3 regions of the Pseudoflavonifractor sp. An176 genome follow, and region 1 is predicted to be linked to each of the others. Evidence: riboswitches for the same ligand, from Rfam matches in the RefSeq annotation. Region 1 holds a riboswitch; each other region holds the start of a gene.
What was found. Region 1 has a riboswitch for thiamine pyrophosphate ahead of B5F12_RS06525 (thiamine-binding protein). Riboswitches for the same ligand answer to the same signal wherever they lie in the genome.
Positions count from the first base shown of each region.

Region 2: linked by a shared signal. The riboswitch ahead of thiC (phosphomethylpyrimidine synthase ThiC) and the one ahead of B5F12_RS06525 (thiamine-binding protein) in region 1 are both predicted to bind thiamine pyrophosphate.
Region 3: linked by a shared signal. The riboswitch ahead of thiM (hydroxyethylthiazole kinase) and the one ahead of B5F12_RS06525 (thiamine-binding protein) in region 1 are both predicted to bind thiamine pyrophosphate.

Region 1 is NZ_NFKO01000010.1:32,582-39,760, forward strand. It holds gene B5F12_RS06510 (ABC transporter ATP-binding protein) at 1-656, opposite strand, end outside; gene B5F12_RS06515 (ABC transporter substrate-binding protein) at 653-1,681, opposite strand; gene B5F12_RS06520 (ABC transporter permease) at 1,681-2,469, opposite strand; gene B5F12_RS06525 (thiamine-binding protein) at 2,435-2,737, opposite strand; TPP riboswitch at 2,789-2,895, opposite strand; gene B5F12_RS06530 (GHKL domain-containing protein) at 2,922-4,268, opposite strand; gene B5F12_RS06535 (LytTR family DNA-binding domain-containing protein) at 4,271-4,969, opposite strand; gene B5F12_RS06540 (hypothetical protein) at 5,161-5,994, shown strand; gene B5F12_RS06545 (hypothetical protein) at 5,991-6,794, shown strand; gene B5F12_RS06550 (ATP-binding cassette domain-containing protein) at 6,800-7,179, shown strand, end outside.
Region 2 is NZ_NFKO01000003.1:138,416-145,594, forward strand. It holds gene B5F12_RS03235 (metalloregulator ArsR/SmtB family transcription factor) at 104-391, shown strand; gene B5F12_RS03240 (permease) at 476-1,483, shown strand; gene B5F12_RS03245 (thioredoxin family protein) at 1,502-1,846, shown strand; gene B5F12_RS03250 (arsenate reductase ArsC) at 1,861-2,256, shown strand; gene B5F12_RS03255 (hypothetical protein) at 2,382-3,806, shown strand; gene thiC (phosphomethylpyrimidine synthase ThiC) at 3,868-5,172, opposite strand; TPP riboswitch at 5,253-5,357, opposite strand; gene B5F12_RS03265 (ABC-ATPase domain-containing protein) at 5,395-7,107, opposite strand.
Region 3 is NZ_NFKO01000001.1:176,317-183,495, reverse strand. It holds gene B5F12_RS00885 (hypothetical protein) at 1-109, shown strand, start outside; gene thiD (bifunctional hydroxymethylpyrimidine kinase/phosphomethylpyrimidine kinase) at 175-969, opposite strand; gene B5F12_RS00875 (HAD family phosphatase) at 971-1,609, opposite strand; gene thiE (thiamine phosphate synthase) at 1,602-2,261, opposite strand; gene thiM (hydroxyethylthiazole kinase) at 2,242-3,072, opposite strand; TPP riboswitch at 3,126-3,233, opposite strand; gene B5F12_RS00860 (TetR/AcrR family transcriptional regulator) at 3,422-4,039, shown strand; gene B5F12_RS12240 (hypothetical protein) at 4,026-4,157, shown strand; gene B5F12_RS00850 (cytidylate kinase family protein) at 4,315-4,692, shown strand; gene B5F12_RS00845 (galactoside ABC transporter permease) at 4,760-6,415, opposite strand; gene B5F12_RS00840 (sugar ABC transporter ATP-binding protein) at 6,431-7,179, opposite strand, start outside.

The DNA.
Region 1 (7,179 bases):
TCTTGCACCACGATCTCCTCCCCAATGCGGCCGTCCATGAGAAGATAGATGCGGTCGGAGAGGAGGATGGCCTCGTCAATGTCATGGGTGATAAAGAGGGTGGACAGGCGAATGTCCTCCATCACCTTCAAATACCACTCGTGCACCGAGGACTTGGTGAGGGTGTCCAGGGCGGAAAAGGGCTCGTCCAGCAGCGCCACGTTCTGGGAGAACAGGTAGGTGCGCAGCAACGCCGCCCGCTGGCGCATGCCGCCGGACAGCTGCCCCGGCCACTTCTTCTCGGTGCCCTCCAGCCCGAACTGGGCAAACAGGGCGGCGGCCTGGGCCCTGGCCTCCTTTTTCTTCATCCCCCGCAGCATCAACGGCAGCGCCACATTGTCCTCAATGGTGCGGTAGGGCAGCAACAGGTCCTTTTGCAGCATGTAGCTGATGCGGCCGGGCTGGCCCGTCACGTCCTCCCCGTCCAGAAATACCTGCCCTTTGTCGGGGCGGAGCAGGCCGGAAATGACGTTGAAGAGGGTGGTCTTTCCGCCGCCGCTCACCCCCAGCAGGCACACCAGCTCCCCCTCCTTGAGGTGGATGGACACGTCACGGAGGACCTGGTTGTCTCCAAAGGCCAGGCTGACGTTGCGTACTTCCAGCTTGTCCACGGTCACTTCTGGGGCAGGTAGTCGTTGGAGAATCCGGCGTTGGGGTCCACGGTGCCCTCCAGCAGCTGGTTGTCGTTGAGCCAGGTGAAGAAGCCGCTCCAGCGGTCCGGGTCCATCTCGCCCCAGCGCTCCGCGTCCGCCTGGTACTCCTTGGCCAGGTACTTCTGGCTGGCCACCACCAGCTCCTCGTTGCTCTTGAGCTCGGGGGCGGCCTCCATGAGAATCTGGGCGGCCTCCTCGGGGTGCTCCATGGCGTACTCATAGCCCTGGGTCACGGCGGCCATAAATGCCTTGGACTCCTCCTCATGCTCGCTGAGATAGGTATTGTTGCCGATGATCACGGGGGTGTAGAAGTCAAACACCGGGTCGATGTCGGCAAACTCGAAGTAGTCGGTGTCCAGACCCGCCACCTCACAGGCGATGCCCGCCCAGCCGTAGTAAATCCAGATGGCGTCCACAGACTTGCTCTCCAGGGCAGACACCTCGTCGGTGACGGTGGAGGGGATGAGCTCCACCTTGGAGAAGTCGCCGCCGTCGGCCTCCATCACCTGCTGGATGGTGGCCTTCTCCACGGGCAGGTCCCAGGTGGCGTACTTGTGGCCCTCCAGGCCCTTGGGAGTGTCCATACCCTCCCCGGCCCGGGAGATGATGCCGGAGGTGTTGTGCTGGATGATGGCAGCCACAGCGGTGATGGGCAGGGGGTCGTCCCCAATGAGGCCGGGGGCGATGTAGTCCTGGAAGGACACGCCGAACTGGGCCTTGCCCGAGGCCACCAGCACCTCCGCGCCGTCCTCGGGGGGCTGCACCACCTCCACCTCCAGGCCGGCATCTTCAAAATAGCCGTTGGCCATGGCCACATAGATACCGGTGTGGTTGGTGTTGGGGGTCCAGTCCAGCACGAAGGTGATCTTCTCCAGGTCCTTCTCCCCGTCCTGGGTGTTGTTCTCAGTCTTCTGCCCGCAGGCAGTGAGAGACGCCGCCAGGCCCAGGGTCAGCGCCCCGGCCAGCAGACGATATGTCCATTTCTTCATCATTTGTTCCTCCTCTTCTCCTCATCCACGGAGCGGTAGGGCATACACCGCCGCTCCAGCCACCCCACCAGGGCCATGAGGGCCAGGGACAGGGCGGAAATCAAAAAGATCACAGCAAACATCTTGTCAAAGGCAAAGGCCTTTTTCACCCGGGTCATGTACACGCCCAGGCCACCAAAACCGCCCAGCCACTCGCTGATGACGGCGCCCACAATGGAGTAGGCGGCGGCGATGCGCAGCCCGGAAAAGAACTGGGGCAGAGCCCAGGGGCATTTCAAGTAGCGGAAAATCTGCCACCGCCCCGCTCCCATGGAGCGCAGAAGCCCCACGGCATCGGGGTCCACCCCCCGGAAGCCGTCCAGCAGTCCCACCGTCACCGGGAAGAAGGTGACCAGCACCACCAAAATGACCTTGGGGGTCATCTCATAGCCAAACCACAGCACCAACAGGGGCGCAATGGCCACGGTGGGGATGGTCTGGGTGATGACCAGAATGGGGTAGAAAATCTTGTACAGCAGCTCAAAGGCATCCATGGCCACGGCGAACACAAAGCCCACCGCCACCCCAATGCACAGGCCTAGGGCGGCCTCCTGCAAGGTGATGAGCAGGTTTTCCCACAGGGCGGGGGCGTCGGTGACAAAGGCGGTGACCACCTGCACCGGGGAGGGCAGCATGTAGCTGGGCACCAGCCCGGACACACACACCAGCTGCCACACCGCCAGCAGCACCGCCACCCCGGCGATCCCGGGCAGCTTAGCCCTGGTGGTGCTTGGTAACTTTCTGATCAATGGTGAGAATCTCCCCTTCCGGCTCGTAGACCACCTTGATATAGGCGGACACTTTCTTGGCGCCAGCCCGGACAGCCACATGCTGGCACTCCTTGACAATGTCCATGAGCTGGTCGTAGTTGTCCCCCTCGATGGTGGTCTCAAAGGGACCCACATAGTAGTTCAGGCCGGTGGAGCGGATGTAGTCGATGACCTCATCCACCATGCGCACCAGTTCCTGGTCGTTGTCCGCCTGGGGCAGACTCTGAATGGCAACACTTGCTTTCATTGCTCTTCCTCCATGCATAAAAAATACCCCGCCGGCAATACCGGCGGGGCACCACAAAACACCTATGCTCCCTACGCTGGCATTACCCAGATCAGGTTAAGGGTCGCAGGATATACCTGCCTCTCAGCTCCTTTCCTGGAGCTCCCCTGTCAACATGCCAGTTTAGTCCTTTTTTCGGCGGTTGTCAACACTTTGCGTCCTGTGCCATCCTCCGTGATTCTCGGACCGATACCCCCTGCCCAATCATCACGGTCATGGTAAACCGCCGCTTCTCCGGATCATAGTCCCACTGGAAATCCCCTTCATACTTTTTCAGGGCCTTGGCCACACGTTTCAGCCCAAAACCGTGTCCCTCTCCCCCTGCCTTGGTGGAGCGCAGCCCATCCTCCCCCACCACGGGGGGCCGATCACAGCTGTTTTCCACCACCACCACTTGGTAGCCATTGCGCAGGGCAGTGGCCAGCTCCACCCACTTTTCCTGGGAGTCCCGGGCGGCGGTGAGGGCGTTGTCCAGGAGGTTGCCCAGGATGGCCACCAGGTCGAAATCCTCCACGCCCTCCAGGTTGCACAGCTGTACATCATAGGTAAAGGCGATGTTCTTCAGCTCGCAGGCGGTGACGTACTTGTCCACCATCACATCCAGGACCCGGTTGCCGCTGTGGCAGCGGCGGGTGTATGCCTGGAGCTGCTGCTCCATCTGGGCGATGTACTGCTCCACCTTGGGGTCCTGGTTCAGGTTTCGGATGGCCTCCAGGTGATTTTTGGCGTCGTGGGCGTAGCTTCTCAGCTGCTGGTTCTGCCGCTCCAAAATCTCATAATAGGACTGCTCCATCTGGAGCTGCTCTTCCTTTTGGCGCTGGGCCAAGGCAATCCGTTTCCGCTCCCACCCCAGCTGGTACACCAACACCACCACTACTGTGGCCACACACAGGGCCATGCTGACCATCAGCATCATCGTGCGCCCGGACATGGTCACCGGCTCCTGGGCTATGCCTTTGGCCAGCCATATCACCCCCGCCAGCACAGCGGCCGGACACAGATACACAGGCACCGGAAGCTTGGGCCGCCCCTTATCGCCTGCCGCCAGATTGGCAATCACCAGGGCTCCCAGTTCAAAGAGCAGACAGGAAAGCGCCGCTTGCGTCATATCCAACGCCTCAAAAAAATCCCCCTGCTGCTTGAACACAAATTCACGGGCAATCACCGCCGCCAGCACACGCAGGATGGCGAGGACCCCTGCGTATCCCACCACCCTCCAGGGTGAAATTCGGAAGGCCAGCCAGCCCATGGCAAAACAGACGACAAAAAAGGTGCCCACACCAGAAGCTTTCCATACAGACAGCCCCATATGGGACAGTTCCGCCACCAGCATGGGTTGTACCACCAAGACCGTAAGGCCCAGCAACAGCAACTCCCATTCGGGTATCCGCGGCTTTGCCAGCCGAGAAAAGAACAGATACATAATCACAAGTTCCAGCAAGGCCACCACCGGAGAGGTGGCGAAGTTCCACTCTCCAAACAGTTCAATCATTCCTATCGCCTCCTCAAATAGTCAAACCAGTATTTGTGAAAGGCCGCCTGTCGCCGGGGCGCAATGGGGATGCGCTCTCCGGTCACCAGATACAGCTCGGAATAGGCATATTTGGTCACATGGTGGAGGTTGACCAGAAAGGACTTGTGGACGGGATAGAAAAACAGGTTGGGCAGCTTCTCCTCCCACACCTCCAACCGATCCCCAGTGACATACCGCTGGGTCTCGGTTACCACCACCACTCGGCGGTTCTCCCGGGTGACATACAGTACATCATCCGCCAGCACCCGCACCTGGGCCTGCTGATTGTACACGAATACATCCACATAGGCCCCGTCAATGTACTCCATGGCCTTGTCCAGCCCCGCATACAGCCGCTTCGGGTCAAAGGGCTTTTCCAAGTAGCGGAAGGCGTGGAGGTCCATGGCGTCGTCCTGGTACTCCCGGTAGGCGGTGACAAAGAACAGGGCCACCTTGCCGTTGCGGCATTTCAGCTCATGGGCCAGGGTAATGCCGTCCACCCCCTCCATCTGAATGTCCAAAAAGGCCAGGGTATAGGCCGTCTGGCTGTCCATCACCTGCCGGGGATCGGTGGCGGTGTCCAGGTGGGCGACAATGCCCCGTTGGGCCAGGTACGCCTGGACATGCTCCCGCACCTGCTCCAAAAATACGGGCTCATCATCGCAAATCAGCACGTTCATCGCCACTTCTCACCCCCTGGTTTTCTGTTCAAAAATATCTTAGCATTCCCCTTGCTGGGCCGTCAACCGCCCCCCGTCCGCACTTTGACGGGATTTTCTTGCACTTGGACAAAAGGGCTTTTTTGCCTTGGAATTCCATGGTACAGTGAATACACCAAATCCCCACAGGAATCCAAAGGAGGGAATCGAGTATGTACTGCAAAGCCACCCGCACCCAGATCAAGCTGCTCCTGAGCCAGTGGGGCGCCCTGCTGGCCTTCCTGTTGCTGCTGGCCCTGGCCCTCAACAACTTCGTGGAGAACGTGCTGGAGTTTCAGGGCACCGACGCACTGCTCATGTATCACCCCGCCAAGATGCTCAGCCTCAGCCACAACAGAAGCTACTACATGGCAGATACCATCATGATGCTGGTACAGCTGGTCCCTCTGCTCATCTGCATCCCCGCCGCCCTCTCCCTGTCCAAGGAGCAGCACACCGGGGAGTCGGTGGCCATGGTGGCCCGGCTGGGCGCCCGCACCTATCTGTTTTCCAAGATCACCGCCGTATTCGTGGTGACCACCCTGGTGTTTTCCGTTCCCTTTTTCATGGAACTGGCCTTGAACTGCATCTCCTTCCCCCTCAAAGGCGTCGGAGACTTTGGAAACGGGAATCTGTACGGCTCGGAGTATATCGAAACCACCAAAAACTACCTGTTCTATCCCATTTACCGCATTTCCCCCTACCTCTACACCGTGGTGGGTATTCTCCACTTCGGCATGGTCATGGGGCTGCTGGCCGCTGCCACCACCACCCTCTCCGCCCTGGTGCGGGTGAAATTCCGGGTGGTGCTCCTCCTCCCCGCCTTTCTCCTCCTCGAGCTGTCGGCATACCTGTCTCAATCCTTTGATGTATATTGGGCCCACTACGTCACCCTCTTCCACGGGGAGCCCCGCAATGACCTAGTCTTTGGGGTGGTCATTTTGGCCCTGCTGGCCTTCGTCATCCTGGGTACCCTGTGCGCTTCCCGAAAGGACTGGTTGTCATGAGGATGCGGCTGAAGCAAAACGCCTGGATGTTCCCCGCCGCTCTCTTTTTTGGGCTGTGGCTGTCCTGGTCCTACGTCAACCCCTATGGAGGTGTCACCTCTCTGTCCTCCCTGGTGTGTCAGCTCAGCGGAGCCCGGGGAGACTTCTCCTTGGATATCAATCTCCATGCACTGCTGGACCTCACCCTTCGACTGCTCCCCTCGCTGATCTTCCAGGCCCTGGCGGGCATCTCCCTCTACCGCCACACCTGCACCGCCAGCGTCTACGTCTTTTCCCGCATGCCCAACCGCCTGAAATGGTATGGGAAGGAGTGCGGCATTCTCGCCCTGCAAACCCTGCTCTACCAGGCCCTGGTGCTGGCCGCAGCGGTGGGGCTGGCCGCGGTGCGCTGTACCATCACCGATGTCTCCCAGGGGCTTCCGGTCCTGCTGACCCACCTGACCCTCTGGAGTCTGTGGACCTTCGCCTTCACCTTGGGCGTCAATCTGTTGGCCATCTATGTGGGCAGCTCCGCCGCCTTTGCCGCCCTGGCCGGGGTCCAGGTGGCGTGCATCGGCGCACTCATCGCCCTGGTCCCCCTCATCGAGCAGCCCGAACTGGCCCAGCAGTTCCTGCGCATCAATCCCGTCAGCTGCCTGGTCCTCAGCTGGCACAGAAGCATATTCCCCTCGTCCAGCTATACCCTGTCTGTGGGGGACTCCCTGACCTTTTTGCTCCTGGCCGCCGTGGTGGTGGCAGCGGTAGGCGGCTGGTTGATCCGCCGCCACGACTTACTCAAAACAGAAATGGATGGAGGGTAACGGATATGAAACTCACCGCAGAACATGTATATAAGACCATTCACGGGGCCCCCATCCTCCAGGACGTGGACCTCACCCTGGAGGGGGGCACCATCTACGGCTTTGTGGGCCGCAACGGCAGCGGAAAGACCATGCTGTTCCGGGCCCTGTCAGGGCTGATGAAGCTGACCCGGGGCACCGTCACCCTGGACGGTCAGGTGCTGGGCCAGGACTTCGCCGTTCTGCCCAGCCTGGGCATCGTGCTGGAGCATGTGGGGATGTACCCCAACCTCACCGGGGTGGAAAATCTGCGCTATCTGGCAGGCTTGACCCGCCGGGCGGGGGAGGCGGACATCCGAACGGCCATCGAACGGGTGGGCCTGGACCCTGACGACAAGCGTACCTA
Region 2 (7,179 bases), on a different contig from region 1:
TGAATGACATATTGACATTTCTCGATGGATTGAATATACTGCCATTAGATTGAAATTCTTCGATGCGATAGGAGGGATTACTGTGCGAGATCACGCCTCAGATATGAGGGTGTTTAAGGCCTTTTGCGATGTGAATCGGCTGCAAATTTTGGAGCTATTGCGCAGCGGTGAGAAGTGTGCCTGTGCGCTGTTGGAGCATTTACACATCAGCCAGTCCACCCTCTCCTATCACATGAAGATTCTCTGTGACTCCGGTGTGGTGGTGGGACGTACGGAGGGAAAGTGGACCCACTATTCCCTGCGGGAGGAGGGCTGTGCCTATGCCCGGCAGCGGTTGGAGGAATTGACGGACACCTCGGCTGCTGGCACCTCAGACAACTGCTGTGGATGAGAAAACCATCTGTTTCTTGAGATGGTTTTTTCTCAACTTGTTCAAATCGAAATTTTTAGAACTGTAATTGGAGGTATGGATTAGATGGAATGGATCAGATCAGGTTGGCTCTTCTTCCAAGATCAAGTCTTGGGAATGAAATGGCTCAACGAACTCATTGGAAATGGTCTGGCTGCGGTGGGACTGGATGGAACCCTGGGCGGGATTGTCCAATTTTTCCTCTACGACACCATTAAAATCTTTGTCTTGCTCTCGGTGCTAATTTTCGGCATCTCGTATTTGCAGAGTTACTTTCCACCCCAGCGTACCAAGAAGATTCTGGGTCGATTCCAGGGCCTGTGGGCCAATGTGGTTGCGGCTCTACTGGGGACGGTGACTCCCTTCTGTTCCTGTTCGTCTATCCCCATTTTTATGGGATTTACCAGTGCCGGGCTTCCGGTGGGTGTGACCTTCTCCTTCCTCATCTCCTCCCCCATGGTGGATTTGGGTTCCCTGGTGCTGCTGATGAGCGTGTTCGGCACCCGCGTGGCGGTGTTGTATGTGCTGCTGGGGCTGGTCATTGCCGTAATCGGCGGCACGCTTCTGCAAAAGCTGGGGATGGAACGGTATGTGGAGGATTTCATCCGACATGCGCCCCACATCGAAAGCCAGAGCGGCACCCTGACCCGGCGAGATCGTGTAGACTATGCCAAGGGTCAGCTGGTGAACACGGCGAAAAAGGTGGCCCCGTATGTTTTCCTGGGCGTGGGTATCGGCGCACTGATTCACAACGTGGTGCCCCAGACCTGGGTGGAGATGGTGCTGGGCAGCCAAAATCCCCTGGCGGTGATTCTGGCCACTCTGGTAGGAGTGCCCATGTACGCCGATATTTTCGGCACCATCCCCGTGGCGGAGAGTTTGCTGTTTAAGGGGGCTGGACTGGGCACTGTGCTGTCCTTTATGATGGCGGTGACGACTTTGAGCCTTCCCTCCCTCATCATGCTGAAACAGGCGGTGAAGCCCCGGCTGCTGGCGGCCTTTATCGGGATCTGTACCCTGGGCATCATCCTGGTTGGGTATTTTTTCAATGCCATTCAAGTTTTGTTAGTTTAATTATAGGAGGAATGTAATATGGCACTGTTTGGATTTGGTAAGAAGAAAAAAGAGGAGCAGACGGTCTCCTGTTCCTGTCAATGTGGTTGTTCTGCACCTGGAGTGGCCCCCAAGTCCGGGGCAGCCATTCAGGTGATGGGCACCGGCTGTGCCTCCTGCCACACCCTGCTGGAGAACACCCGGGAGGCGGTGCGTAGTCTGGGTCTGAATGTAGATGTGGAATATGTTCAGGACATGGCCACCATTGCCGGTTACGGGGTGATGAGCCTCCCTGCCCTGGTGGTGCATGGCAAGGTGGTATCCACCGGAAAGGTGCTTAAGCCCGCCCAGATCGAAGCCCTGCTGAAGGATGGCAAGGAATAAAGGAGATGAATGACATGGGAAAACCCAAGGTTACGTTTGTGTGCGTTCACAACTCCTGCCGCAGTCAGATGGCGGAGGCCCTGGGCAAAAAGTTGGCGGGAGATGTATTTGAGAGCTACTCCGGCGGCACCGAGGTAAAAGACCGCATCAATCCCGACGCCGTGCGCATGATGAAACAGCTCCACGGCATCGACATGGAGGAAACCCAGTACAGCAAGCTGGTCTCCCAACTGCCCCAGCCGGATGTGGTAATTTATATGGGGTGTAATGTCAGCTGTCCGGCCTTTACGGCCCCCTATACGGAGAATTGGGGTCTGGAAGACCCCACTGGACAGAGTGACGAGGTGTTTGAAGAAACGATTCGAACCATTTATAACAAGATTCTAGCACTCAAGGAAAAACTCTCTTGAGAGAAATCACTCCCCCGTACTCGGTGAAACTTGTTCCGAGCACGGGGGGTTTTTGTTTCTCTACTTGGCATTTGAGGCGAGATGAGATATGATGAATTTATCAAAATCAGGGAGGAGGCCGACCTATGGAAACCTACCACGTTGTACCCGATGCCCCCGAGTCCCGTTCTGATCCGACGCCCAGCTGGCAGACCACGATGACCCAAATCCTCTGGGGATTGGCCCTGAGCACCCTTACCCTGGAGATTCCTCTGCTGCAAGAGCTGCTGTCCTTCCTTGGTTTACTCCTGTTATACTTGGGCTTCCGAGCCGTACGACGGGAAAACAAATGGCTGTTCCGCTGTTATGTCTTCACCGCAGTGCGTTGTATCGCCCTGGTACCGATCTTTGCCCTAAACGCCACCATCTTTCAAAATCAATTCTATACCTCTGCTTTGGGATATCTGACAAACCTGGCGTCGATGTTCCTGGTGCTGGTCACCCTATTCGCCCTGTGGCGGGGACTGCTTCAGCTGCGAAAGGCCTCCGGAGTGGAGGCATCCACCAGATCCGCCGGTGGACTGGTGGTGTGGTATGTGGGCTTGGCCCTGCTGTCCGTGGTTGGAATGATTGGGCTGTTTGGATTTCTCGTTCTGATCATTCTCTATGTCTTTTGCCTCTACCGTATCTTCCGATTCTCTCAGGCAGTCACCGCCGCCGGATACCCGCTCCCTCGGCTGCGAGTTTGGCTCTCAGAGGGACGGTTTGCGCTGTGTTTCACTGGGTGCATTCTGGTGGGCGTGGCAGGCGGATTTCTCTTCTTCCACAGTTACTCCATGGATTGGATGCTGCTGTCTGCTCCGCCCTCTTCTCAAGAACAAGAAATCAAAGAAAAGCTTCGAGACTTGGGCTTCCCAGACACGGTTTTAAATGACCTCTCTATGGAGGATTTGCAGGATTGTCAGGGCGCCCAGCAGGTGGTGGTGGATGAGTACACCCGCTCCTTTGAGGAACATACCACCTCCGAGGGTAAAGTACCTCAGCTGCACCTGACAGGCATTGGGGTGCAGTTGTCCGAAGAGCCGGAGCGTTGGAAGCTCATCCACCACTTCCAGTGGGAGGATAGCCCCGCCTTTTACGGTACAGAGTCGTTCCAACTCACCCCTGCCTACACCAACACCTCGTATTGGATTCCTGCCGAAGATGCGGTGCACGGCCGCCTTCTGTACGACGACAACGGCGCGACCTTCGTCTCTCCCTATGCCCGCATGGAGAAAGCCTCTTACACCTACGACTCCATCTTTTGGGGCCAGCAAACGAATTCAGATTGGTTCGCCTCCTTCTCTCTTCCTCGTCAGGGAAGCAATCACCGGGGCTATGTGGCATACTCTGTGTTTCCCACTTCTCCTGGCGAAACAGTCTGGATCGATTCTTGGGTTCAGTACACCCACCAGACTTCACCATTTCAGTACCCGGTGCTCACGGCCACAGACCACCAGCAAAAGAGTCCCTCTTTAGGGGCGGGACGCCCCTTTTCCACCGTTCAAACCATGCTGCAATTTGCCCCTTAACCTCTGAAAGTTCAATGCAAAACAGGGATTCCTCCATTTTGGGGAGGAATCCCTGTTTTCATTACAGAATGTCGATGTACTCCCCGCTGAGGGCCTTGTTCATGCTGCGTACGGCACAGAACTTGCCACACATGGAACAGCTGTCCTCGTGCTCCGGGGCCCGGTCATCCCGGATGCCCTTGGCGGTCTCCGGGTCAATGGCACATTCCCACTGCTTGTCCCAGTCGAAGGTCCGCCGGGCATCGGCCATGGCGTCGTCCAGGTCTCTGGCGTGGGGGATTTTCTTGGCGATATCCGCGGCGTGGGCAGCAATGCGGGAGGCGATGATTCCCTGCTTCACGTCCTCCACATTGGGCAGAGCCAAATGTTCGGCGGGGGTCACATAGCACAGGAAGGCAGCGCCTGCCGAAGCGGCCACTGCCCCGCCGATGGCGGCAGTGATGTGGTCGTAGCCAGGGGCGATATCCGTGACAAGGGGACCAAGCACATAGAAGGGAGCGCCCATGCAAATGGTCTGCTGGAGCTTCATATTGGCCTCAATCTGGTCCAGGGGCATGTGGCCGGGGCCCTCCACCATCACCTGTACGTCTTTGGCCCAGGCTCGGCGGGTCAGCTCGCCCAGGCGTACCAGTTCCTCAATCTGGCACACGTCACTGGCATCGGCCAGACAGCCGGGGCGACAGGCATCTCCCAGGGAAATGGTCACGTCATATTCCCGACAGATATCCAGAATCTCATCGAAATACTCATAGAAGGGGTTTTCCTCCCCGGTCATGCTCATCCAGGCAAACACCAGGGAGCCGCCCCGGGAGACGATGTTCATTTTCCGCTTGTGGTTTTTGATCTGGTCGATGGTTTTGCGGGTAATGCCGCAGTGGAGGGTGACAAAGTCCACCCCGTCCTGGGCGTGGAGTCGTACCACGTCGATGAAGTCCTTGGCGGAGAGTGTGGCCAGATCCCGCTGATAGTGGATGACACTGTCGTATACGGGGACCGTGCCGATCATGGCGGGGCACTCCTGGGTCAGCTTCCGGCGGAACGGCTGGGTGTTGCCGTGGGAGGACAGGTCCATGATGGCCTCCGCCCCCATATTCACTGCTGCCATCACCTTCTGCATCTCCACGTCATAGTCTTTGCAGTCCCGGGACACCCCCAGATTGACGTTGATTTTGGTGCGAAGCATAGAACCCACGCCGTTGGGGTCCAGACAGGTGTGGAGTTTATTGGCACAGATGGCCACCTGTCCTTTGGCTACCAGCTCCCGAATCTCCTCCTCCGTGCGGTACTCTTTGGCGGCCACCGCCTTCATCTCCGGGGTGATGATGCCCTGACGGGCTGCGTCCATCTGGGTTGTGTATGTTCTCATGTTGATCTCTTCCTTTCTGGATGCGGGTTGGATGAGCGTTGAAACAGAAACAGCGGGGATACCTGACTTGGTATCCCCGCTGATGACGGCATATGTCTCCCTACGTTGGCATTATCCAAATCAGGTCCATGGGTCGAAGGGCACACCTTCCTCTCAGCCTGTCTACAAGCTCCCCGTTTTCAATTGTAAGCAATGGTATTATACAACGTTTCAGAAGAGAACTCAAGAAGTTTTTCCAGCCAGGTTCAGCCCCCGGTACCGGTTGAAACAGGCGAAGATCTCCTGTCGTCTGGGCCGTGCCAAAAAGGCTCCCTCACGACCGCACAGCGCTTCCAGGCCCTTGCGGTCCATGATTTGTTCCAGTTCCTCCACTACTTGTTGTAGGGTGCGTCTGCCGTCCATGAGATACTTCTGGGCATATACCAAGCAGTATCCCAGTGCGGTGAGCTGTTCCGGGTCGGTGAGCTGCTCCACGTACCGAAGGTCGATGGTCTCGCGGTTAATGGATACCCCATCCCGCCCCAAGGTTTTCAGTTTTGCGCGATCACCTTGGCCAAACTCCTCCGATCTACGGGGACAGCGGTGTACATTGGGAGCCGGTGCAGGCTCCAGGTGGGCACAGGTGGAGGGGAATGCCTGTGCCGCCTCTTTGGCCAGTGCGGTAATGTCCCTGGGGATATATCGGTCCATTTGAATGATGTGGTGAGCGGGGTGGAAATAGGCGCCAGAGCTGCCTGCCACCAAAATGGTGGAGATACCGTGGGTGTGATACAGCTCTTCCACACGCTCCAAAAACGGGGTGATGGGCTCCATGTCTCGGTGAATGACCCGCTGCATCAGCTCGTCCCGAATCATGAAGTTGGTGGCGCTGGTGTCCTCATCCATGAGCAGCAGAGAGGTTCCAGCCTCCATACTCTCCACCACATTGGCAGCCTGGGAGGTACTGCCGCTGGCGTCCTGGGTGGTGAAGCGGGTGGTGTCTTTTCCATTGGGCAGATGGTTTATGAACATGGAGATATCCGTCTGGGCAATGCTTCGGCCATCTTCTGCCCGGATTTTAACGGCGGTATGATCCGTGATGACGTATTCCCGTCCATCCCCGGAAATGTGGTTGTATACCCCTGCCTCCAGTGCCTTGAGCAGGGTGGATTTTCCGTGATATCCACCGCCCACAATGAGGGTGATGCCTTTAGGGATACCCATGCCGGTGACAGTTCCCCGGTGTGGCAGTTCCAAGGTGACAGACAACTCCTGGGGTGACTGAAATGGTACACTGCCCTTCATGGGCTGGGCAGAGATGCCAGTGGCTCGAGGTAGGATGCTGCCATCTGCCACGAAGGCACACAGACCCAGTTTGGGAAGTATTTCACGAATATACTGCTGGTCCTCCGCCAGATCTGCCACCCCTTTCAGCCGCTTCCCGTCCAAATTTCGGTACATGAGGGATGCTTCCACGCACTGGGGCAGGAACTCAAACAGCATCTTTCTCAGTTCTCCGGCGTTTACCGTACGGCCATTGGCGGGAAATCCTGCCTCAAAGCGCAATACGATATCTCCGGTGGCTGGATCCAGGTTGCATGCCGTGCGCTCCAATACCTCCTGTCCACAGCGGCTGGTGGAAATAAGCCCGCTGTGCCCGGAGCCTCTGGCCAGTCCGGACACTTGCCCAGCTTTCCGGGCAAACAAGCGGGTGATGGCGTCTTGTAAGGCGATGCGCTGACAGGGCATTTGGTACAGCGCACGAGGGAATCCGGCCTTCTCTCCTTTGACATGGATGCTCAGTTTGGAGGGAGCGGCAAAGGGGTCTCCTTGAACGTGGTCAATGGACAGCACATAGCCCGGAAACTGATAGGCTCCTCGGGTATCCTTATAGGCCGGGTAGCTCCTTCGGTCTATGCGGGTGAGCAGCTGTTGAAGTTGTGCAGCGGTCTGCATGGTCTTGCCCTCCTGATACACATGGTTTCTGTTTCCCAGTATACCCCACCCCCTGCCCCGGTTCAAGTGGTG
Region 3 (7,179 bases), on a different contig from region 1:
AGAAGCCTATGTGCGTGGTAAAATCAATGAAGAACTGGATGATGTCCTCTCGGAAGCCGAAGCAACCTTTGACCGATTCGCAAGAGATTACATCGTAGTATTCAACTGAAGAGGATGCTTATGGAAAAAGGATGGATGTGTCGCAAAACGTAAGTTTTGTGGCACATCCGTTTTTTAGATCATATCGCTTTTTAAGTCGTAGCCGTGGTGAAGGGGACCGGAGCCATGGCCCAGGTCCAACATGGCGGACAGAGCCCCAGAGATGTAGGCCTTGGCCCGCTGGATGGACTCCTCCAGAGAGAAGCCTTTGGCCAGATTGGAGGCAATGGCGCTGGACAGGGTGCAGCCGGTGCCGTGGGTGTTGGGGTTTTGGATTCTGGACCCGTGGAACCAGGTGCACGCGCCGTCCACACACAGCAGGTCGCTGGCGTCGTGGACGTGGTGTCCACCCTTGCACAACACGGCGCAGCCAAAGGTGTCCGCCATCTCCCGGGCGGCTCGCTCCATGTCCGCCTGGGTGGTGATGGTCCGTCCGGTGAGTGCCTCGCTCTCCGGGATGTTGGGGGTGATGACAGTGGCCAGAGGGAAGAGAAGCTCTTTCATGGCCCCCACAGCGCTGTCTCGGGACAAGGTGCTGCCACTGGTGGCCACCATCACTGGGTCCACCACCACTCGCTGGGCGTGGTAGTGCTCCAGCCGCTGGGCGATGACTTCCACCAGAGCAGGGGAGGGGACCATGCCGATTTTTACCGCATCCGGGGGAATGTCCTGAAAGACAGAGTCGATTTGCTGGCGCAAAAATGCTGGAGAGACCTCCAAAATGGCGGACACTCCGGTGGTGTTTTGCGCGGTCAGGGCGGTAATGGCGGTCATGGCATACACGCCGTTGGCCATCATGGTTTTGATATCCGCCTGGATGCCGGCCCCTCCACTGGAGTCGCTGCCGGCTATGGAAAGTGCGGTTTTCATGTTACGCCTCCTCAAAACTGGGAATGGTCTCGTCAGACAGGCCTTGCAGCTCTTCCCAGTGCGCGCTGGCATCCTGGTCATACACGCCTACGATATAGAACCCGGCGTTCTTGGCGGTGGCGGCGGCATAGACGGCGTCCTCATAGACGGCGGTCTCGGCCGGGGTGCAGCCCATGCGTTGGGCGGCCTGGAGATATATGTCCGGCTGGGTCTTGCCCACCCCCACCGTCTCACAGGACAGGAGGAACTGGAAGTAGTGCCGTACCCCCAGCCGGGACAGGCACAGCTCCACCAGAGGTTCAGCGGTGGCGGAGGCCACACACATGGTGGTGCCCGCCTGGTGCAGCCCCTCCAGATAGGCGGCAACACCCTCTTTCAGAGGAATATCATTGCGGTAGTGCTGGTCCATCATATGCTCCATTTCCGCCACCATGTGGTTGGAGGTGATGTCCAGCCCAAAGGTCCGCCGGAACAGATCGGCGGACTCCTCCATGGTCATGGGCTTGATGGCCTCTAAGATGTGGTTGGGGACCTGTTCCACCCCACGGCTGTGGAGGTACTCCTCCGCCAGCTGGCTCCAGTAGGACATGGAGTCCACCAGAGTGCCGTCCAGGTCGAAAATGGCAAACTTTTTATCCATGGGCCACCATCTTTCGGGACAACTCCAGAAGTTGGGCGGTGGCGGCTCCGGGATTGGGAGCGGCAAAGATGGCAGACACCACCGCCACACCGTCCACACCGCTGCCGGAGAGCTCCAGCAGGTTGGAGGCGTTGATGCCGCCAATGCCCACCACAGGGATGGACACGGAGGCGCAAATCTCTTTGAGCTGCTCCATGGACAGGCTGGTGGCATCCTGCTTGGTGCTGGTGTTGAACACAGCACCCACACCGATGTAGTCCGCCCCGGCCTGTTGGGCGGCCACCGCCTCCTGCACGGTCCCAGCGGAGATACCCAGGATTTTGTCCGGGCCAATCATGGCCCGAATATCCCGGCCCTGGATATCGGACTGGCCCACGTGAACGCCGTCGGCGTCAATGTCCAGGGCGATTTCCACGCTGTCGTTGACCACAAAGGGGACGCGGTATTGGGCACACAGCGCTTTGAGGGCCTGGGCCTCCTGCTCAAAGGCAGAGGCATCCAGGTCCTTCTCTCGAATCTGCAAGAAGGTGGCGCCGCCCTCCAATACTTCCTGGCACACGTCCACCAGAGTCTGGTCGGGCTTGAGCCACATGCGGTCGGTGACGGCGTAGAGCAGCATGGAGCTGCGAATTTCATCGTTTGTAAACTTCATAGCGTATCTTCTCCTGTAGTTGTTCCTCGGCCAAGTTAAAAATCCCGTCGATGAGATCGGTGCGGAAGGTGGCGTTGCCCGTGCCCTTCTTCAGCCGCTGTTCCTCCGCCAGTTCACCGGCCACACCCATGGCGGCCATGGCAGACACGGTGGCGGCAAAGGTGTCCTGGGGCTGAGCGCCACAAAAAGCCCCGATGAGGGAGGTGAGCATGCAGCCGCTGCCCGTGATACGGGCCATGGTGGCGCAGCCGTTGCGCAGTACCACCGTCTCATTCCCATCAGAGACAATGTCCAGCACTCCGGAGATGGCAATCACGGTGTGGAGCTGTGCGGCCAGGGTAGCGGCCATCTCCATGGCCTCCCCCAAATTCTCCTCTGTGATGGCGTCCATGGCGCTCACATCCACACCGCTGCCCACGGCGTGCTGGCCGGCCAAAAAGCGAATCTCCGAGGCGTTGCCTCGGATGGCGGCAAACTGCACCTGGTCCAACAGGCGCTTGGACTCATCCCGGCGCAGCTGAGTACCTCCGGCAGCCACCGGGTCCAGCACCACGGGCTTTCCCAGCTCGTTGGCCTTACGCCCGGCCAAAATCATGGAGTCCACAAAGTCCATGGCCCCCATGTTGCACACCAGGGCGTGGGCTCCGCATACGGCCTCCTCCACCTCCCGGATGTCCTGAGCCATGGAAGGGGACGCGCCAGAGGCCAGAATGATGTTGGCGCAGTCGTTGACGGTGACAAAGTTGGTGATGCACTGGACCAGGGGAGCGACGGCGTGCACCTGACCCAGCGGTTGTGTGAAGCGATTCATGTGTTCTACTTCCTTCCAAAGAAAAATGGGAGACGACCTGGCAGGCTGTCTCCCAACGAATCTCCCACAAGCTTCCTACGTCGGCATTACCCGCATCAGGTTCACGGGTCGATGGTCACACCATCCTCTCAGCCTGTGTACAAGCTCCCCAAAGGGTATTATAGGGCTTCTCTGGTCCAAAGGCAAGGGGAGAAGAGAAAATACTGTAAATTTTTCTTGTGAAATACCTGGGCAAGTAGAGACAATACTGGTGAAAACGGAGTAATTACTTGTAACGGCGTGGTTTTGATTGACAACGAATGCTATTAGTTTCGTAATAACTAACGGAATTAGTTTTGGAGGAATGAATATGAGTGCAAAGGGATTGGCCAGAGAGGTCATTGTGTCCGAGGCGGTGGCCTGCATGGAACACACGGGACAACCCACCGTGTCCCTCCATGAGTTGGCCCGCAGGCTGGGGGTAAAGACCCCGTCTCTGTACAACCACATACAAAATACCCGACAGCTCCAGCGAGAGGTGTTCCGCTATGCCATTGACAAATTTGTGGCCCATCAGGAGGCAGCGGTGGCAGGGAAGAAGAGGGACCAGGCGGTGCGGGCGTTTGCCCAGGCCTACCACGCCTTTGCGGTGGAGAATAAGGGGCTGTATCGGCTGATTATGTCCATCCCCTCCCAGGAGGATGACCAGGCCAAGGAACTGGCTCTGCCGCTTCTGAAAACGGCGGTGGAGGTGCTCTCCGGCTATGGTCTGCCCCAGGAGCGGGTGGCCCACTGGCAGCGGGTGTTCCGTGCCATCCTCCACGGGTTCATTGCCCAGGAGGACTTGGGATATTTTTATTACTACGATACCACCGATGTGGGGGAGAGCCGGGACATTGCCATTCAGTGTTTCCTGGACGGACTCCACGCTGAGGTGGATGCAGGAGAGAAGAACAGAGCAGGAGAGAGAAACCATGACGAAGAATAACGAACTATTTACCACCATGCCGGTGGGGAAGGCGGTGGCCAAGCTGGCCATTCCCACCGTGGTCAGCCAAATTATTGTGATTCTGTACAGCTTGGCGGATACCTTTTTTATAGGGTAGATTGGCGATCCCAACCAGATCGCCGCTCTGTCCATTACCTTTCCCATCTACACCCTGTTGACGGCCGTGGCCAACCTCTTTGGCATCGGTGCCAATAGCGTGATCGCCAGAAGCCTGGGGCAGAACGATGAGTCCACTGTCAAGAAAGCTTCGGCCTTTGCCTTTTGGGCCAGCCTGGGTCTTCCATATGGACGTGGCAGGCGCTGCCGTGGCCACCATGCTGTCCAATGCCATTTCCATGGTGTATTTCTTTGTGGTGCTCTACCGCATCCGCAAGGAGACGGTGCTTACCATTGACGAGAAGCGAGCCGAGCGCATTGTTACAGTGTATGGGCAACGGGAAGAATCTCCTGTACAGCGTCTCCACGACAAAGATCAGAAGCGTAAGGAATTCTATGAGCTGTACACAGGCACCCAATGGGGGCAGGCAGATAACTATGACCTGTGCCTGGACAGCGGAAGACTGGGCATTGAGCCCTGTGTGGATATGATTGCAGCCCTGTATCAGCAGCGATGCAAGGCTACAGCGACATAATTGGGCATCAAAAAATCCCCATCGCACCCAAGTGCGATGGGGATTTTTGTGTAGTAGGAGGGAAGAATTACTTCTTCTGCACGTACTTCAAGCAGTCCAGAGTGACGGCCACCAGGATGATGATGCCGGAGAACACGAACTGCAGGTTGGCGTCGATGCCCAGAACGGTCAGGGCGTAGGTCAGAGCGGTGAAGATGAACACGCCCACCACAACGCCGGAAATCTTACCGATACCACCGGTGAAGGACACACCGCCCACCACGCAGGCGGCGATGGCGTCCATCTCCCAGCCTTGGCCGTAGGAGGCGGAACCGGAGCCGAACATACGGATGCACTCCAGCCAGGAGCCGAAGCCATAGAGGATACCAGCCAGAACGAAGGCACCCAGGGTGACAGCGAACACGGAGATACCGGACACGGAAGCGGCCTCGGGGTTGCCGCCCACGGCGTACAGGTTCTTGCCAAAGGTGGTCTTGTTCCAGATGAACCACACGATGACCACAGCGGCCACAGCCCACAGGATGATGGTGGGGAACTTGCCGATCTTGGGGATGATCATGTTGGGGATGTTGGACTCAATGGCGCCGAAGGACACGCCCTTGGTGCCGTAGGTCACCAGACCGAAGATAACCAACATGTTGGCCATAGTGGCGATGAAGGGGTGCATCTTGAACTTGGCGGTAAAGAAGCCAGCGATGGTGGTGAAGATGGTGCACAGCACGATGCAGACCACCAGAGCCAGAATCACACGACCCACGACGGGGATGCCAGTAAGGTCAAAGGTATGACCAAACACAGAGCCGGTATTGATACCCTTGTGCATGATGATGGTGGAAGCAGTCATGCCCATACCAACCATACGGCCGATGGACAGGTCGGTACCGGCCAGCATGATCAGGCCGGCAACGCCCAGAGCCAGGAACATACGGGGAGAGGCCTGCTGGAGGATGTTCAACACGTTGTTCATGGTGAGCAGCTGCATACCCTTGACGGCGGGGGTGATGAAACACAGAGCGATGAAGATAACCAGGATGGCCAGGTACAGACCGTTCTTCAGCAGGAAGTTCCGGGTATTGAAGGTGTAGCGGTAGTTCTCCACCTTCTGGGCCAGGGTCTCGCCCACGGTAAACTTGGACATCCGCAGCAGGTCGATGAGGTGGAACTTGTGCTCATAGGCGGCGTGACGGCGATCCTTGACCTCCTGGAGGTCCTTGGACAGCTGCATCTTGGCGTCAAAGAGACGGTTTTTGTGGACGTACTTCTCGTCCTTGATCTCGTGGGCATCAGTGAGCTTAGACAGGGCCTTCTGGTGCTCCTGGTTCAGCTCAGCCACGGTGGCACGATACTTCTCCTGGGCGAAGGACTTCTCCTCCTTGCAGCTGGTGGCCACGTACTGGAAGTAGTCCTGGTTAAAGTGGGCCTTCAGGTAGGTCTCAGCATCGGCGATCAGCTTGGACACCTCGGCCTTGTTCTTGGCTTCCACAGCCTTGGCCTTCTCCAGTTCCTTGCGCCAACCCTCAGCGATGGAATCCTTCTCCTGCTGGGTGTAGATGCGGTCGCGCTTCAGACTGTCCAGATTGGCCTGAATCTCCAGCACTTTGTCGGTGCCGTCTGCCCGGAGGGCGTCGATTTTTGCTTGAATGCTGCCGACGTACTCGTCGATGGACTGGCGGAGCTTGTCCTCTTGCTCAGCCGTCAAAATATTTGTTTTCACAGGTGCCATATACAACTTCTCCCATTAAAGGTATTTTGCGCTCAATCTCAAGAGCTCTTCCTGGTCGGTCTCCTTGGTGTTGACGATGCCGGACAGGCGACCGTTGGACATTACGCCGATGCGGTTGGTGATACCCAAAATCTCCGGCATCTCGGAGGAGACCACGATGACGGTCTTGCCCTGCTTGGCCATGTTGATGATCAGCTCGTAGATCTCGTACTTGGCGCCCACGTCGATGCCGCGGGTGGGCTCGTCCATCATGAAGATCTGGGGCTCACGCTCCAGCCAGCGGCCGAAGATGACCTTCTGCTGGTTACCACCGGACAGGCTGGAAATCATATCCTCGGGGCCCATACACTTGGTATGCATGATGCGGATCTCCTTGTTGGTGGCCTTCACCATCTTGGGATCGGACAGGGCCACGCCACTCTTGTATTGATTCAGGTTGGCGATGGTGGTGTTGAAGGTCAAATCCGCCTTGAGGAACAGACCGTTGGCCTTGCGTTCCTCGGTGATGAGGGCGAAGCCGTGGTCGATGGCCTCTTTGGGGTTGTTGAAGTTCATCATCTTGTTGCGGAAGTACACGCGGCCAGAGGCGCGGGTACGCATGCCGAAGATGGTCTCCATCAACTCGGTACGGCCAGCGCCCACCAGACCGTACAGACCAAAAATCTCGCCCTCCTTCACATCGAAGGTGATGTCCTGGAGGTGAGGGGCAAACTTGGTGGACAGGTGCTGCACCGACAAAATGGTGTCTCCGGGAGTGTTGTCCA